DNA from 2 places in the Paenibacillus sp. FSL R5-0810 genome. Region 1 is predicted to be linked to the other one. Evidence: a T-box and tRNA genes for the amino acid it is inferred to sense, from the RefSeq annotation. Region 1 holds a T-box; the other holds one or more tRNA genes.
What was found. The T-box of region 1 lies ahead of thrS (threonine--tRNA ligase). A T-box ahead of a tRNA ligase gene usually reads a tRNA of that ligase, here a tRNA-Thr.
Positions count from the first base shown of each region.

Region 1 (8,688 bases):
CAAGACACCTACTTAAACATCATCGGCAAAGATGCCATCCTGCAGCATATCCGCAAATGCTGGGCTTCGCTATTTACGGACCGCGCGGTCATCTACCGTATGCAAAATGGATTTGACCACCGTCAAGTTTATTTATCCGTTATCGTTCAAAGGATGGTTTTCCCGCTTGCTTCTGGGATCATGTTTACCGCTGATCCGATGACCGGAAACCGAAAGCTCCTCTCCATTGATGCCAGTTATGGACTTGGAGAAGCGCTAGTCTCTGGCTTGGTTTCTGCCGATGGTTACAAAGTACGGGAAGGAAAAATCGCCGAGAAGCGGATCGCCACTAAAACTTTGGCAATCTATGCACGGAACGAAGGAGGAACAGAAACAAAGCAGCTGGATCCGGATCGGCAAAAGGCTCAAACCCTGACGGATGAGCAAATATTACAGCTGGCAAGCATCGGGAGACAGATTGAAGCTTATTTCGGTCAGCCGCAAGATATCGAATGGTGCCTAGTCGATGACATATTTTATATGGTCCAAAGCCGGCCTATCACGACTTTATTTCCGATCCCTGAAGCGAATGATGAAGAAAATCACGTCTATATCTCTGTGGGTCATCAACAAATGATGACGGATCCCATAAAGCCGCTTGGATTGTCATTTTTTCTGATGACGACTTCAGCCCCCATGCATAAAGCTGGCGGAAGATTGTTTGTTGATGTCACACGGAATCTGGCATCACCTGACAGCAGAGAATTTTTAGTGAATGGCATGGGACAACACGATCCGCTTCTAAAAGACGCGCTTATGACCATAATCGATCGAGATTTCATAAAACTATTACCAAACGATAAAAACGAATCAAGCCCGGGTAAAAGCAATAAAGGTATGCCGCCTGCCGGTGCCCAACCGCAATTCGATAACGATCCGACGATCGTTTCTGATTTGATTAAACGTAGTCAGACATCGATCGAAGAGTTAAAACAACACATCCAAACGAAGTCTGGATCGGATTTGTTTGATTTTATCCTGGAAGATATTCAGCAATTAAAGAAGATCTTGTTTGACCCGCAAAGTTCGGCTGTGTTTATGGCTGCCATGAATGCTTCAGCATGGGTTAATGAGCGAATGAACCAATGGTTAGGTGAAAAAAACGCAGCAGACACGCTTTCACAATCTGTACCCCACAATATTACTTCGGAAATGGGCTTGGCCCTGCTCGATGTCGCTGATGCAATCCGTCCTTATCCGGAAGTCATCGATTATTTACAGCATGTCAAAGACGACGCCTTCTTGGATGAACTGGTTAAGCTGGATGGCGGGCAGGAAGCCCTTGACGCAATTCAAAGTTTTCTCGACAAGTATGGCATGCGATGTGCCGGAGAAATCGATATCACAAGAACCCGGTGGAGTGAAAAACCAAGCACGCTTATCCCTTTGATCCTGGGCAACATCAAAAACTTTGAACCAAATGAAAGTGTTCGGAAGTTTGAGCAGGGGCGCCAGGAAGCTTTGAAAAAAGAAAAAGAACTATTAGAGCGATTGATGCAATTGCCGGATGGTGAACAAAAAGCCAAAGAAACCAAACGAAAGATCGACCTCATCCGGAATTTCATCGGTTACCGGGAATATCCCAAATACGGCATGGTGAGTCGGTACTTCGTTTATAAGCAGGCTTTGCTGAAAGAAGCCGAACGGCTCGTGCAAGCGGGCGTTATTCATGAAAAGGAAGATATTTATTATCTTACTTTTGAGGAACTTCACGAAGTCGTGCGCACCAATACATTGGATGACCCGGGTTGCATGGTCGAGCAGCAAGCGAGGCTTGCGCCAAGAAAGATGATCAGCCAGCGAAAAGACGAGTATAAATTGTATGAAAAATTAACGCCGCCGCGTCTCATCACATCGGAGGGTGAAATCATCACAGGGGCCTACAAACGAGAAGATCTTCCTGACGGAGCAATTGCAGGTCTTGCCGTCTCCTCCGGCGTTATCGAGGGACGCGCACGCGTCATCTTAAACATGGAAGACGCCGATCTGGATGAGGGAGATATTTTAGTCACCTCCTTTACAGACCCCAGCTGGACGCCATTGTTTGTATCCATCAAAGGACTGGTCACCGAAGTTGGCGGACTGATGACCCATGGCGCCGTAATTGCACGTGAGTATGGATTGCCGGCCGTTGTCGGCGTGGAGAATGCCACCAAACGGATAAAGGATGGGCAGCGAATCCGGGTGCATGGAACGGAAGGGTATATTGAATTACTGTAAAGACCGATTACGTCAAGGAAAAGGGCTTTGGCCTCATTGACGGCATTACATGGAAACAGGCACCGATGCAAAGCTGAGGACACTCTCGGGAAGAAACCCGTATTGACGGGTTTTCTTCCCTGATTGCCCTTGATCATTCTCGTCAAGGCACCCTCGATTTTTTTCGATTGTACAATTCGTGCGCAAGGCGGTCTTGTAAAAAATTGCGGTCAGGTTGTAGCTGCCCTTATATATTGAAGCGGAGTCGTGCCGACACAGCCTGAAAAAGTTCTCGTAAAATGGCTTTGATCGTAGAATCCGGCATCAAAAGCGACGTCGGCAATCGGCCGGCCGCTTAACAGCTCCCGCTTGGCATAATTGATGCGCAGTAAATTTTGATAGGCATGGGGAGCAAGGTGAAATGTCGCATTAAACAGACGAATCAGATGAAATTTGCTGATACCCGAGATCTCTTGGAGTGTATCCAGCGTAATGCGCTCTTTGAAATGAAGATCGAGATATGACTTGACCTGCAGAACGGCGGGGGCTGCACGTTCCATGTCCGAGACGGGGGTTGAGGGCTGCAATATGACCTTCGTTAAATGCATTAATTCCAGAAGCATCGACTCAATCTCTAAGGGCGAGGCATCCTCGTGAAGCAGCGATCTGCAAGCAAGGATCAATTGGCGGCATTGGCTCCCCCGAGCCCCTTGGAGAAGAACCGGGAAATGGGGACGGCGGATCGGAAGATCGCAAGGAACATCGGCAAACCATTCGGGATGAATAAATATCATCGTATATTTCCAAATGGAGGGATTCTCCGGATGACAGGCATGAGGGACCAGCGGGGGAAAACAGACGACCTGTCCCGCTGAAGCCTGGAACTGCTGTCCTTCTGACCAGACGCGTGTGGTTCCCTCCTCAACCAAACCGATGGAGTGCTCCTCATGAAAATGTTTTTTGTACGACAAATGATCTAGGGAATCGCATTGCTTAAGCTCCAGGAACGGCAAATCGGGGTTGCGAACAAAGGTAATTCCGGACAATGAAGTGTTCTCCTTTCCTAATCGAAAATTATATGAAGGACCATGGCAGGTATGAAATAGCTGCATATGGAGCTATAATTCTATTAAATTAAGGAAAGCGCAGTTTATCCTTAATGTCAATGGAGTCATTCTAAAAGTTTGAGATCGTCGATAACGGGAAGGAGGTTATTTAATGTTGGCTGTGGTAGAGCAAGACGAGTTTGGAACAAGGGTCCGATTCGAACGCACATTGAAGCATTCCGTGGAGAACGTTTGGTCTTACCTGACGGATAACGAAAAATTGACAAGGTGGTTTTCTGAACTCAAGGTGGAAGACTTGCGTTTGGGCGGAACCATTACTTTTGATATGCAGGACGGAACATTCGAGGTATTTGAGATTACCGATTACAAAGAGCTGTCCGTTCTGGAATATACGTGGGGTGAGGACCGGGTCCGCTTCGAATTGCATCCGGAAAGAGGGGGCTGCCGGTTGGTGCTGACAGAGCGAATCACGAGCATCACGGACCATACGCCTAAGGACATTGCCGGATGGGATGTATGCCTGGATGTCATCGAGGCGCTGCTCGATGAAAGAACGATGGAATCCCGCAAAGATGCGTGGGCGGTTAAATATGAATTGTATAAAAAAGAGTTTGAGAAGCTTGGCGGACATTGATAAGGAGTACATGAACATTGGAAATGATGGAGCTTCGAATTCCGGCAGGTTTTGCCGTTTGCTACAATAAGTTCTATGATGTTGAACCTGAGCCCGATGCAGATGGATTTATCAAGAACTGGCACTATTTCACCGAGGATCTGCTGCAAATCATTCAGATGAGGCTGGAGAAAGGTGAATGGATCGTGCCCAAAAGCGGGCAGGAGAGATTGATTATCGACTTAGGTTGGTCACCGGATTCGAGTGCCAGCGGAGAATATCTGTTGGTGGTCGTAAATGATAATTGGGATACATTAAAGGAAATGCGGTCTAGAAATCGCTTTGAGATTAAAGAAACGCTTGAACATTGGCTGGAATTGATTAGAGCGGAGGCGATTTGAATGAGTGATTCCAGCGGGGAAGAGAATGCGTTCTTGCAGTTAAACCGTTAGGGTTAGATCATGCGGACAAGTAAACTAACTGTATATCAGGAAGCGTATCAATTGACGGTTGAAGCTGATGATGTTAAGATACGGCTATTAAAGAAGAGGAGGATTGCGATCAATGGTTCACTCCATGCGTTTATGGTAAGTATGCGATAAAGAAGCGGATTTCCACTCGTGTGGGCTTTTTTTGAGCTGCTTATTTTTACGTATGAGGACATTGATTGCGACCTGGACGGCATATTTGCTGTGCCTTATTTCGCTCTGTTCTGGCACGTAACCCATGCAGATTCAAGCCCACACGTGGACTTGAATCTGCATTTTTTATTGCTCTCCTGCTGGCAATGTAACGTCAAAGTCATTGATATGAAAAGGAGGCATGACGATGCATAGGATACACTGGTTCTTCTTTATATAATCCTCTCTTTGCAAATCGCAGGTCCAACCTGCGAACGAAACGACGGAAACTGCGATTTTCGAAGGAGGAATTTAAATGTTGTTGATAAAAGCAACGGATCTTTATGTGGAATATCTGGGACGCACTGTGCTCGATATCGACCATTTGGAGTTATATGAGTTTGATCGAATCGGTCTGGTTGGTGCCAACGGAGCTGGAAAAAGTACACTGCTCAAAGCGTTGCTAGGCAAAGCGCCTGTACAGCACGGCAAGATTGCAAGGGAAGGAACGTTTACCTATCTCCCCCAATTGGATGAGGTAGTCGTCCAAGATGTGCAGGATTACGCCATCGTTGGCAGATTAGGCATCAACCAAGTGCAAGCCGAGACCATGAGCGGCGGGGAAGAGACACGACTAAAAATTGCACAGGCACTGTCGGGCGAAGCGCACGGCATATTTGCCGACGAGCCGACATCTCATCTGGATCGCGGCGGCATCGACTTCCTCGTTAACCAGCTTAAACATTATTCCGGAGCTCTGCTCATCATCAGTCACGATCGTTATTTCCTGGACCAGGTTGTCGATAAGGTCTGGGAGCTGAGAGACGGAAAGATCACCGAATATTGGGGAGGATATACCGATTACTTGGTTCAGAAGGAAGAGGAACGACAAAGCCAAGTAACCCAATATAAACAATACGTGGCAGAGCGGGAGCGACTGGAGCAGGTTATCATCGAGAAGAAAAATCAGGCTCGGAAGCTTGATTCAAAGGGAAAGAACAGCAAGAACAGATCGGAAAGCGGAGGACGCCTCGGCCATCAAAAGTCCCAAGGGAGCAAACAAAAAAAGCTCCATAACGCAGTCAAAAATACGGAACGGAGAATCAAAGCGCTTGGCGAAGTTACCGCCCCCGAGGCCATGCGAAATGTCCAGTTCCGACAGAGCAAAGCGCTGGAGCTCCACAATCCATTTCCGATCGCAGGGCAGGATATCTGCAAACGATTCGGTGATAAGGTGATCTTCGACAATATGTCCTTCCAATTCCCGCTTGGAGGAAAAATTGCAATCACGGGCGCAAATGGAGCAGGAAAAACGACGTTGTTCAACATGATCCGCAATCGGGAGAGCGGTATTGCGTTATCGCCCAAGGCGGAAATCGGCTGCTTTGTCCAAACCGGTTACAAGTTCGATCGGAATCAGAACGTCATGGCATTCATGCAGGAAAACTGTGAATACCCGGTTTCGGACATTCGAGCGGTACTCGCGTCCATGGGGTTCACGCAGCAGGATGTTCGCAAAGAGCTGTCAGTATTAAGCGGGGGCGAAATCATCAAGCTCCAGCTGGCCAAATTGCTGCTTGGGCGCTATAACATCCTGCTTATGGATGAACCAAGCAATTTTCTGGACGTTCCAGCCGTGGAAGCGCTTGAGACGATGATGCGAAATTACACAGGCACCATCCTATTTATATCCCACGATGTTCGCCTGCTCGAAGGCGTCGCCGATCAGGTGTATGAAGTGAAGGATGGCGGGCTTGTTCGATTGGAGTAACTTCCAGCTTGACGCCGGCAAATATTTCAAGTACCATGTAAAAACATAAAAGCTGTAATCAAGGACATGAATCCTTAACCAAGGGCCGTTCAGAGAAAGAGGACATGGGCTGAAATCCTCTTCGGCACCCCTAAGGATTTACCACCTTGTAGCTGCGATGTTGAAATCAAGGATGATCCTTGATTGTAAACTTCGCCGGGTGTTCCCGTTACAGAATCCAATGAGGATTCGCTTTATAAGCGGGTCGAATTAGGGTGGAACCACGAGCGCACTCGTCCCTTTGCGGGATCAGTGCGCTTTTTTGCGTGAGATTGAAAACGAAAGAAAGAATAGCGATGACCAAGGACATGAATCCTTAACCAAGGGCCGTTCAGAGAAAGAGGACATGGGCTGAAATCCTCTTCGGCACCCCTAAGGATTTACCACCTTGCAGCTGCGATATGGAAATCAAGGTTTATCCTTGAGAGTATACTTCGCCGGGTATTCCCGTTACAGGATCCAATGAGGATTCGCGATTACGGCGGGTCAAATTTAGGGTGGAACCACGAGCGCGCTCGTCCCTTGCGGACAAGTGCGCCTTTTTGCGTTCAAAAATATCGAAATGGAGTGGAGGATTTCTCATGAAATTGAAAGTAATGCTGCCCGATGGGGATATACGGGAATATGATCGGGGCACGACAATTGAACAAGTCGCGAAGTCCATTGGTGCAAGCTTGATGAAACATGCGGTAGCGGGAAAAATCAATGGCGCACCGGTCGATTTAAACTGGATGATGAAGGAGGACTGTCAGGTCGAAATCATTACGCTTGACAGTAAGGATGGACTCGAAATCCTCAGACACAGCACGGCACACGTAATGGCGCAGGCCATCAAACGCATATACGGGAATCAAGCAGTCAACCTGGGAATAGGACCTGTCATCGACGATGGCTTTTACTACGACATCGACCTCGGAAAAGCATTAACAACCGACGACCTTTCTTCCATCGAGAAGGAAATGGAGCGGATCGTGCAAGAGAATCTTCCCATTGTTCGTCGAGTTGTCAGTCGTGAAGAAGCGGTACAGATTTTCAGCGAGGATCCGTTAAAGCTGGAGCTGATTCATGGTCTGCCCAAGGATGCGGTTATTTCGATTTATGATCAGGGCGAGTTTTTCGACCTTTGCCGCGGACCGCATTTGCCGTCTACAGGACGAATCAAAGCATTTAAATTAATGAGCGTTGCCGGAGCATATTGGCGTGGGGATTCAAACAATCCAATGCTTCAGCGGATTTACGGAACGGCGTTTCCCAAAAAGGCTCAGCTGGATGAACATTTGCAAATGCTCGAAGAAGCCAGGAAGCGCGATCACCGGAAGCTGGGCAAAGAGCTCGGATTGTTTATGTTTTCCGAAGAAGCGCCCGGCATGCCTTTTTATTTGCCTAAGGGAATGATTATCCGTAATGAACTTGAACATTTCTCGCGTGAAGAACAGAGGAAGCAGGATTACGAAGAAGTCCGCACTCCGTTCATGATGAACCAGAAGCTGTGGGAGCAATCCGGCCACTGGGATCATTACCATGAAAACATGTACTTTACCGAGGTCGACGAAACAAAATTTGCGCTGAAGCCCATGAATTGTCCTGGACATATGCTGATTTTTAAAAATAGCCTGCATTCCTATCGAGAGCTTCCGATTCGAATATCCGAATTCGGCCAAGTACACCGTCACGAGTTTTCGGGTGCCTTGAACGGGATGATGCGAGTTCGCACATTCTGTCAGGATGATGCGCACATCTTCGTCAGACCCGATCAGATCGAGGATGAAATCGGCCGAGTTATCGGGTTGATCGACCGGATTTATCAGGTGTTTGGTTTTGAATACACAATCGAGCTGTCGACCCGGCCTGAACAATCAATGGGCTCCGAGGAATTGTGGAACCAGGCAGAATCGGCACTTCGAAACGTCTTGGATCGCATGGGGATCGTTTACCGATTGAATGAAGGGGATGGCGCATTTTACGGGCCCAAAATTGATTTTCACATTCTTGATGCCTTAAAACGAAGCTGGCAGTGCGGAACGATCCAGCTTGATTTTCAAATGCCGGAGAAATTTGATCTTTCGTACATCGGGGAAGATAACCGGAAATATCGGCCGGTAGTGATTCATCGCGCGATCTACGGCTCGGTCGACCGGTTTGTCGGCATTTTGACAGAGCATTATAGCGGCGCGTTTCCGCTCTGGCTCGCCCCGGTTCAGGTCAAACTCTTGCCGGTATCGGATCACCAACTCAATTATGCCCTTCAAGTAAAGGAAGCGCTGAGGGATGCGGGGATTCGGGCAGAAGTGGATGGGCGCAACGAAAAATTAGGCTATAAAATCAGGGAAGCACAGCTGC
Region 1 covers NZ_JBBOCF010000001.1:1,560,146-1,568,833, forward strand. Annotated here, with positions in the region: gene ppsA (phosphoenolpyruvate synthase) at 1-2,259, shown strand, start outside; gene MKX76_RS07050 (AraC family transcriptional regulator) at 2,469-3,284, opposite strand; gene MKX76_RS07055 (SRPBCC family protein) at 3,457-3,939, shown strand; gene MKX76_RS07060 (hypothetical protein) at 3,963-4,319, shown strand; gene MKX76_RS07065 (Msr family ABC-F type ribosomal protection protein) at 4,855-6,309, shown strand; T-box leader at 6,355-6,592, shown strand; gene thrS (threonine--tRNA ligase) at 6,930-8,688, shown strand, end outside.

Region 2 (8,688 bases), 2.9 Mb from region 1:
CAAGACAACCGTTTATATTGTCATGTTATCAGAGCGTATGAGGATGGCATGTTTCAATATGCTACTGGAGAACAAAAAATCAATTAAAGAGCTAATTCACAAAAATTCCTCATCAGATATCCTGCTGGGACAGGAAAATTTCGTCGGGGTTTCCCGTTGCGTTTTAGTTCCCTTTGGGAGCGGCGCGTTTATCTTCAAATCGGAAGCCCGCTTATCTTGGTACCTCCACTGCCTGACCGGTGCCTCCCCAAATAGAAAGAGCGTCCATTTCAACGCTCAAATCACATGGAAGCTAGCCACAAAAAATAAAGACGTTCTTCTAATTGCCGAAGAACACCTTTAGCACTTTAATTTATTCGGATGATTAAAAAATGTGTTTTATATAACAGCTTTAGTTTTCTTTCGGCTTACCCGTTTATTCATTCCTCACCGACACCCCCAGTTTGATGTCTACCGGGCATATTCTACGGTATTTTAGGTATGAGTTTCGCTCTCTTTTACTGCTCCATTTTATTGTGTTTCTGCAACCTGCTTTGCTGCGAATGTAGAGCTGAAACCGATGCTTATAGACGGTTCGTTTTTTTCTGACAACCAAACAAAACGTGACTCGAACGGGACTGAATCCATGCCGAACGGAATGATTCTTGCCCTTAAGCGCCAGCGGAACCCATCTACTTTCTTCAGCACCGATTGAAAAAACAGAACTGCCTGTAAGAATTTTAGTCTCCTTCATCCTGTATTCACCTGAACGGTCCCTTTCACACGATAGGTTCCCGGGGGCAAATCGCCAAATAGGTAGAGCCCCCCTTGATTCGTACGCGTAATCTGGATGATCTGTTCCACTCCTGCGTTTAACCTATAGAGCGCCACTAGGGCATTGGGTATCGCTGCTCCAGTTGCTTGGTCTGTCACGATACCACTTACAGTCCCTGTATTTGCATCCGGATCGACTGTCAGGTTGATGTCAAGGGGGGGCATATTCAGGACCTTGGATCGTTACAGTGGCACTTTGGCTTGATAAAAATCCGGCTAGGGTAGCCTGAACGAAATAGGTACCGTCCGGAAGCTCAGCAAACAAATACTGTCCGGATGCGTTGGATGTCAAGGTTCCGATCGGAGTAACCGTGCCCCCATTGATTTGAAAAAGACTAACCAAAGCATTATTCACAGGTTCATTATTCGAAACGTTCCTTACGATGCCAAACAATGCTCCTCTCGTTGCTGCGGGGTTTGGCTGTAAAGTAATCGATACTTGTGTTGGTCGGCCTTGGGTAACTGTTAGCGGAATACGGACAGGTGTCAGATAACCAGGTTCAGCAGCAGTGATTAGATAAGAGCCTACTGGAACATCTGGTATGATATATTGCCCCTGAGGGTTGCTGTTAACATGCTCAAATGGCACCCCTTGTGAAGTATATAATTGTACTGTGGCAAAGGGGATCGGATTTCCATTCGGCAGCAGCACTGTCCCCTGCACGACACCAACGGAGGTGTTGGGTGAGGCTTGAAGTGCTAAATTGACACTCTCTTCTTCATGTCCATCTACGGTAACTGGAGCACTTGGTTGAAGTTTATACAAGTCGGAAATCGGCAAAACAAAACCTCCTTTCACCAATCGTTCAACTCAATATATGCTTGTGCGTTTATAAGCGACTGGTCTATTGACGATACTCTTACTTTTTAAGCAGTTACTAACCTGAACAACGTCGAAAAAGCTTTCTGTCGATGATTTTGCCTCTTGCTTATGTATTTGGCATTCCGAATAAGCTGACTATCGTGTAGGAGAGCTTTCATGGGGACGGTAAATCGCCGCCCCCAAACCAAAGGGATGATCCATGAGTTTGACATGACATCACAACAGAGATGAATGAATTCTAAACAAATTTACAATGTTTTTCTTGCCGTTGTGTGATTAAATCCAAAAAGTTCCCAAGATAATAACCAAGAGAATAAATAAAACCAGAACAATACCTACTGCATTCCCGTAGCCGTTGTAACAAGGCTTTTCATAACCCACTGATATTTACCTCCTCGCATTTTGGAATAGTACAGTTTATGAGCATAGACGCCCTTAGACTGGACATTTCGGCAATAATATTCAGAATGTGCGAATGTATCATGGAGATAGATTTCTGATCAACCATTTAATTCATTTCACGAACTATCACGCCCCTGCAGGAAATAAAAAAACGCGGAATTGAACCCCCGACCTACGCATTACAAGTGCGACACCGTAGGTTTCGGAAAGGTTCTACAGGGTTCCGGAGGTCTATTAGTTATGGGCTTTTATGCGCCATAATCCGTTTAAGGTTCTCGAAGTATTTCTTGGCCGTTAGAAGATTTGTTAGAAGTTCTGTTAGAAGACTGAAGCCCGTGAGCTAATACTTCGGGGATTTTTAATGGGTATTCGGATTTTATAGTTGAAATCAATGATATAGCATCAGCAATGTAAATCGGGATATATGGTTGAATCGTCTAAGCTAAAGTTGTATTCGGTCGGGCTGTGCCACATTAGCAATCCATGAGAAACCGGGCATGCCGTTGGATGATAAAATTTTAGACATAGAGGAGGCTGCATATGGAACGTGTAATCCTGATGATGAATGTGCAAGAAAAACAGGGAGGAGAGTCAATCACATGGCAAAAATCGTTTTCGCGTTGAATCAGTCTCTGGACGGGTTCGTCGACCACATGGCACTTCAGCGCGACCCCATGCTATTCCTTCATTTCATCGAAGACGTGCGCGGTCTGACGGGTATGCTGTACGGGCGCCGTATGTATGAGACTATGCGATATTGGGACGAAGACCCTTTTGAATGGGATGCGCAGGAACGGGAATACGCAGCTGCGTGGCAAAGCAAACCGAAGTGGGTGGTGTCGAGGACGTTAAAGTCCGTCGGACCGAACGCTTCTCTGATCGAGGGCGACCTCTCAGCGGCCATACGGGGGCTGAAGGCTCAGCATGAAGGGGACATTGAAGTTGCCGGGCCGGAGTTGGCGCACAGTCTAACGGAGCTCGGTCTCGTTGATGAGTATCGACTCTATCTCCATCCCGTCGTGCTGGGTCACGGCAAGCCGTTCTTCGCCGGACCGCGTCCGCCCCTGCGCCTCGTGGCAAGCGATCGCATTGGCGAGCAGGTGATCAGGTTGACCTACGTTCCAGTTTAGTTTTGCGGTTGGTCCAGCGACCTAAGGGGACGATAGTTCGATAAACAGCGGCGGTCTATGACTTTATTTTTTCATTCTTGGCTGCCGCTGTTTAGGTTACTGTGTGTTAGTCTAGAACTTATTTTTCAAAAGGATATTGAATCCCTAATTGATGGCGAAAAACCCACTTCAATTGGCTAAAAGGGTAGAAAAATGGTAAAAGATCGGCCAAAAACACGAAAAAGACGCCGTCTCCGAAAACTCGGAAAACCGCGCCGTTATTGACTTTCTAAGGATGCTGGTGAAGGGAATTGAACCCCCGACCTACGCATTACGAGTGCGTTGCTCTACCCCTGAGCTACACCAGCGAATTTGTTGAAGTTGTCATTCGTTTTTGGAACAACAAAATATATTATATTCCTTCGGCGGGAAAATGCAAGCCCCTCATTAATGGAAAAAACACCCTATAGGAGGGGTTGCATTACCCGCCTAATTTCTCCTGCACCGATTGGATCTTCTGCTTGCTTGAGGATGCCCGGTCGCGCCGGTCGTCGATTTTGACAGAGGTGGATACCCGCTTAGCACCCGACAAGAACGGCGCCTCGTGCAACGCCTCGATCGCACGCCAAATCATAGGGAGCTCCCCTGCAATAATCGTGCTCATCGAAGTCAATTCGTACGTAATTCCCTCCTGTTGCTTCAATATACGCTGCATTTCCGCCACATATGAGCTTAAGCTGGTCGTTGCCGTTCCGATCGGAATGACCGTTACTTCTGCAATTGCCATCACAATAACCTCCCTCGAAGCATTCCATTCATCCACAACGTGGTTGAATCCGATATAGATATCATATCAATTCCGGGGCGTCTTTTCAAAATTTCGCAAAGTCGTCAACACACAATATCTTGTATGTCCAAGATCAAATTTTTATATGGGTCATACGATCCGTTGTCAAAACGCAACCGATGCGGAATCCGCGCAAAAACCGTCGCATTTGGTCACAATCCATGGAATCTTGAGCGGTTTTGACGGTTGGCCAACTAGCATATTACCTGTCCGTTTGCTATAATTCTCCTTGCGTTTATTTTTAAGAAATTGGTTTACAGATACAAGATATTGGGTTACATTAGATTAACGACAACCAAATATAGTGTATACAGGTGCCGCGCTAGCCTATCAGGCAGCCCGGCTTAATAGGGAAGCATGGTGAAAATCCATCACGGACCCGCCACTGTAAAGGCCTCGGGGCTGTTATGCATATGCAGCTGCCGGCAGTTTGGCAATACGTCACTGAAGTTCCCCGAAAGCGAACTTTGGGAAGACGCCGAATATGTACGGCCTAAGTCAGGAGACCTGCCTGTATACTTCAGACACCGACCTACGGGGTTATAGGGATGTGTTCGTGAAACTTGCGTCTGTACATAACATCATGCCCAAATATGGGCTTATGTCAGCTTTATTCAAACCATCCACAGCGCACGGACATTTTCAAGCCTGCCCTTAGGTTTTAGAAAATGTTTTTTTCATGTTCTTTTTTCAATTTCCCCCAAAGAAAGCGAGGATTTTTGTATGCCCCAGCTCGTAGTTAAACCAAACAACCGTCAGCTTGCCTTTGATGAAATTCGCCTCTCCGTCTATGCCGACCGGATCCTGAAGGGATTGGACATGCTAGACAAGGAGCGCCTGCTTCGAGGCGTGAATTCCAAACTCCGCGGTGAGCAAGTTACCGGCGAGGAAATCAGCAATGCCTTCACGATGTCCGCGCTTGAGCTCGTATCCAAGGAAGAGCCTGACTGGAAATTTGCGGCGGCTCGTTCATTCCTGACATCTTTATATAAAAAAGCGGCCCACAACCGCCGCTACAAAGCCTATCCGGAAGAGCCTTACGGCGCTTTCTATCCGCTCATTACGGAGCTCGTCCAGAAGGGCATCTATCGTGAAGACCTTCTGACCTGCTACACGAAGGAGCAAATCGAGGAGCTTGGCGAGTGCATTGATCCAAGCCGCGACCTGCTGTTCGATTACATCGGTCTCTTGACGCTGGCCGAGCGTTACCTTGCAACGGATTTCGACGGGCGCGTGATGGAGCTCCCGCAGGAGCGCTACATGGTCATTGCCATGTTCCTCATGCACCAGGAGCCTGAAGACAAACGCCTCGAGCTTGTTAAGGAAGCGTACTGGGCAATGAGCAATCTGTACATGACGGCCGCAACGCCAACGATGTCCAACGCCGGCAAGAAGGTCGCAGGCCAGCTCTCCAGCTGCTTCATCGACACCGTTGACGATTCCCTGGAAGGCATCTTCGATTCCAACACCGACGTAGCCCGTCTTAGCAAAATGGGCGGCGGCATCGGCGTCTACCTCGGCAAGGTCCGCGCACGCGGCTCCGATATCCGCGGCCACAAGAACACCAGCTCCGGCGTCATCCCTTGGATCCGCCAGCTGAACAACACGGCGGTGAGCGTTGACCAGCTCGGCACACGCAAAGGCGCCATTGCGGTCTATCTGGACGTGTTCCACAAGGACATTTTGTCCTTCCTTGATCTGAAGCTGAACAACGGCGATGAGCGCATGAGAGCCCATGACGTGTTCCACGGCGTATGTCTGCCTGACCTGTTCATGGAGGCTGTTGAAGCCCGTGAAGAATGGAGCCTGTTCTGCCCGCATGAAGTGAAGAAGATCATGGGCTGGAAAGATGAGAACGGCCGCCCGCTCGGTCTTGAGGACTTCTACGATCAAACGCCGGGTCAAGGCGCGTTCCGCGAGAAATATGCGGAGGCCTTGGCGAATCCGAACCTGCCGCGCATTACCGTACAAGCGATCGATATTATGAAGCGGATCATGAAATCCCAGCTGGAGACCGGAACTCCGTACATGTTCTACCGCGATACGGTAAACCGTGCGAACCCGAACTCCGCACACGGCATGATCTACTCTTCGAACCTGTGCACGGAAATCATGCAGAACCAGTCGCCAACCGTGGTTGAGCAAGAAGAGCTCGTCACCAAAGACGGCCAAACCCGGATCGTGATTTCGAAAATCCCTGGCGATTTCGTTGTCTGCAACCTGAACTCCATTCACTTGGCGCGTGCAGTGCCTGCCGGCGTGTTGGAGCGGCTCGTACCGATCCAGGTTCGCATGCTGGACAACGTAATCGACATCAACAATATCGAAGTGCTGCAAGCTCAATATACGAACAGCCAGTACCGCGCTGTCGGACTCGGCACCTTCGGCCTGCATCATCTGCTGGCTCTCGAAGGCATCCGCTGGGAATCCGACGAAGCGGTTGAATACAATGATAATCTGTACGAACACATCAATTACCTGCTCGTGAAGTCCAGCATGGAGCTGGCCAAGGAAAAAGGCCACTATCCGAAATTCAAAGGCTCTGCCTGGGAAAGCGGCGAATACTTTACGTTCCGCGGTTACACCGACGGCGAGCATGAAGGTAAATTCGTAACGACCGAGCAGTGGCGCGAGCTGCAGAAGGAAGTTCAAGAGAATGGCGTCCGCAACGCGTGGATGTTCGCGATCGCACCGAACGGCTCCACGTCGATCATTGCCGGTTCTACGGCAAGCATCGACCCGCTGTATGAGCTGCTGTCTTATGAAGAAAAGACGACATATAAAGTAGCCAACCCGGCTCCGGATCTGTCTGAAAAAACAATCTGGTATTACAAAACAGCCTTCCTGATCGACCAGCATTGGTCCATTAAAATGGCTGCTGCCCGTCAACGTCATGTGGACCAGGCGCAAAGCTTCAACCTGTATGTTCGTCCTGACATCCGGGCATCGGAATTCCTGGACCTGCACCTGCATGCCTGGAAAGCCGGCATCAAGACAACGTACTATGTGCGCAGCCGTGCGCTGACGATTGAGGAATGCGAAAGCTGTGCTAGCTAACGAACCCACCCAAACCCTCCCTTCCAAGGGAGGGCCCCAAGGGCTCTGCCCTCTGGACACCCGCAAGTTTGTGGAATGATTGGGTGAGGCGCTTCTTCTCCCAGGTACTTTGGTGCTAGGAGCGCTTTCTCCCTGCGGGAACGCTGGAATGTTGGCGCAGGGACGAATGATTTCATGCGTGCTTTGATGGTGCAACTTCCTGCAAGGATCGCTCTCCCTTCGGGATTTGCTGCTCATGCGGCGCGAACACAATGAGCGGGGCTGCTTGCTTGTTTGGTGCAACTTCCCGCAAGGATCGCTCTCCCTTTGGGGATTCGCTGCTCATGTGGCGCAAACACAATGAGCGGGCTGCTTGCTTGTTTGGTGCAACTTCCTGCAAGGATCGCTCTCCCTTCGGGATTCGCTGCTCATGCGGCGCGAACACAATGAGCGGGCTGCTTGTGTGTTTGGTGCAACTTCCCGCAAGGATCGCTCTCCCTTCGGGATTCGCTGCTCATGCGGCGCAAACACAATGAGCGGGCTGCTTGCTTGTTTGGTGCAACTTCCTGCAAGGATCGCTCTCCCTTCGGGATTTGCTGCTCATGCGGCGCAAACACAATGAGCGGGCTGCTTGCGTGTTTGGTGCAACTTCCTGCAAGGATCGCTCTCCCTTCGGGATTCGCTGCCCATGCGGCGCGAACATAATGAGCGGGCTGCTTGCGTGTTTGGTTCAACTTCCTGCAAGGATCGCTCTCCCTTTGGGATTCGCTGCTCATGTGGCGCAAACACAATGAGCGGGCTGCTTGCTTGTTTGGTGCAACTTCCTGCAAGGATCGCTCTCCCTTCGGGATTCGCTGCTCATGCGGCGCGAACACAATGAGCGGGCTGCTTGTGTGTTTGGTGCAACTTCCCGCAAGGATCGCTCTCCCTTCGGGATTCGCTGCTCATGCGGCGCAAACACAATGAGCGGGCTGCTTGCTTGTTTGGTGCAACTTCCTGCAAGGATCGCTCTCCCTTCGGGATTTGCTGCTCATGCGGCGCAAACACAATGAGCGGGCTGCTTGCGTGTTTGGTGCAACTTCCTGCAAGGATCGCTCTCCCTTCGGGATTCGCTGCCCATGCGGCGCGAACATAATGAGCGGGCTGCTTGCGTGTTTGGTTCAACTTCCTGCAAGGATCGCTCTCCCTTTGGGATTCGCTGCTCATGCGGCGCGAACATAATGAGCGGGCTGCTTGCGTGTTTGGTTCAACTTCCTGCAAGGATCGCTCTCCCTTCGGGATTTGCTGCTCATGCGGCGCAAACACAATGAGCGGGCTGCTTGCGTGTTTGGTGCAACTTCCTGCAAGGATCGCTCTCCCTTTGGGGATTCGCTGCTCATGTGGCGCAAACACAATGAGCGGGCTGCTTGCGTTTAGTCGAGCGCGAAGCGAACATCCGTTGAGTAAGCTATAAAAAAGACTACAAGGGTAAGGGTATCCAATCGGAGGAGTTTACGTCCGCCTTTGGGAGCCCTTTGCACCCTTCACAATACATTCAGGCAAAGGGCGGACAACAGCGGCCGGAGAGTGGATACCCGTCCTGTTGATACCCGCCCTACTATAAATGCAAGGAGAGAATGGTTATGCAAATGCAAAAAATATTCAATACCGAAGCACCT
Region 2 covers NZ_JBBOCF010000001.1:4,462,533-4,471,220, forward strand. Annotated here, with positions in the region: gene MKX76_RS19860 (hypothetical protein) at 59-343, shown strand; gene MKX76_RS19865 (carboxypeptidase-like regulatory domain-containing protein) at 730-978, opposite strand; gene MKX76_RS19870 (carboxypeptidase-like regulatory domain-containing protein) at 965-1,594, opposite strand; gene MKX76_RS19880 (dihydrofolate reductase family protein) at 2,638-3,168, shown strand; tRNA gene MKX76_RS19885 (tRNA-Thr) at 3,444-3,515, opposite strand; gene MKX76_RS19890 (MTH1187 family thiamine-binding protein) at 3,629-3,934, opposite strand; cobalamin riboswitch at 4,290-4,523, shown strand; gene MKX76_RS19895 (ribonucleoside-diphosphate reductase subunit alpha) at 4,718-7,051, shown strand; gene MKX76_RS19900 (ribonucleotide-diphosphate reductase subunit beta) at 8,653-8,688, shown strand, end outside.
Region 2: it has a tRNA-Thr gene. The T-box ahead of thrS (threonine--tRNA ligase) is inferred to sense a tRNA for this amino acid. The anticodon was not compared.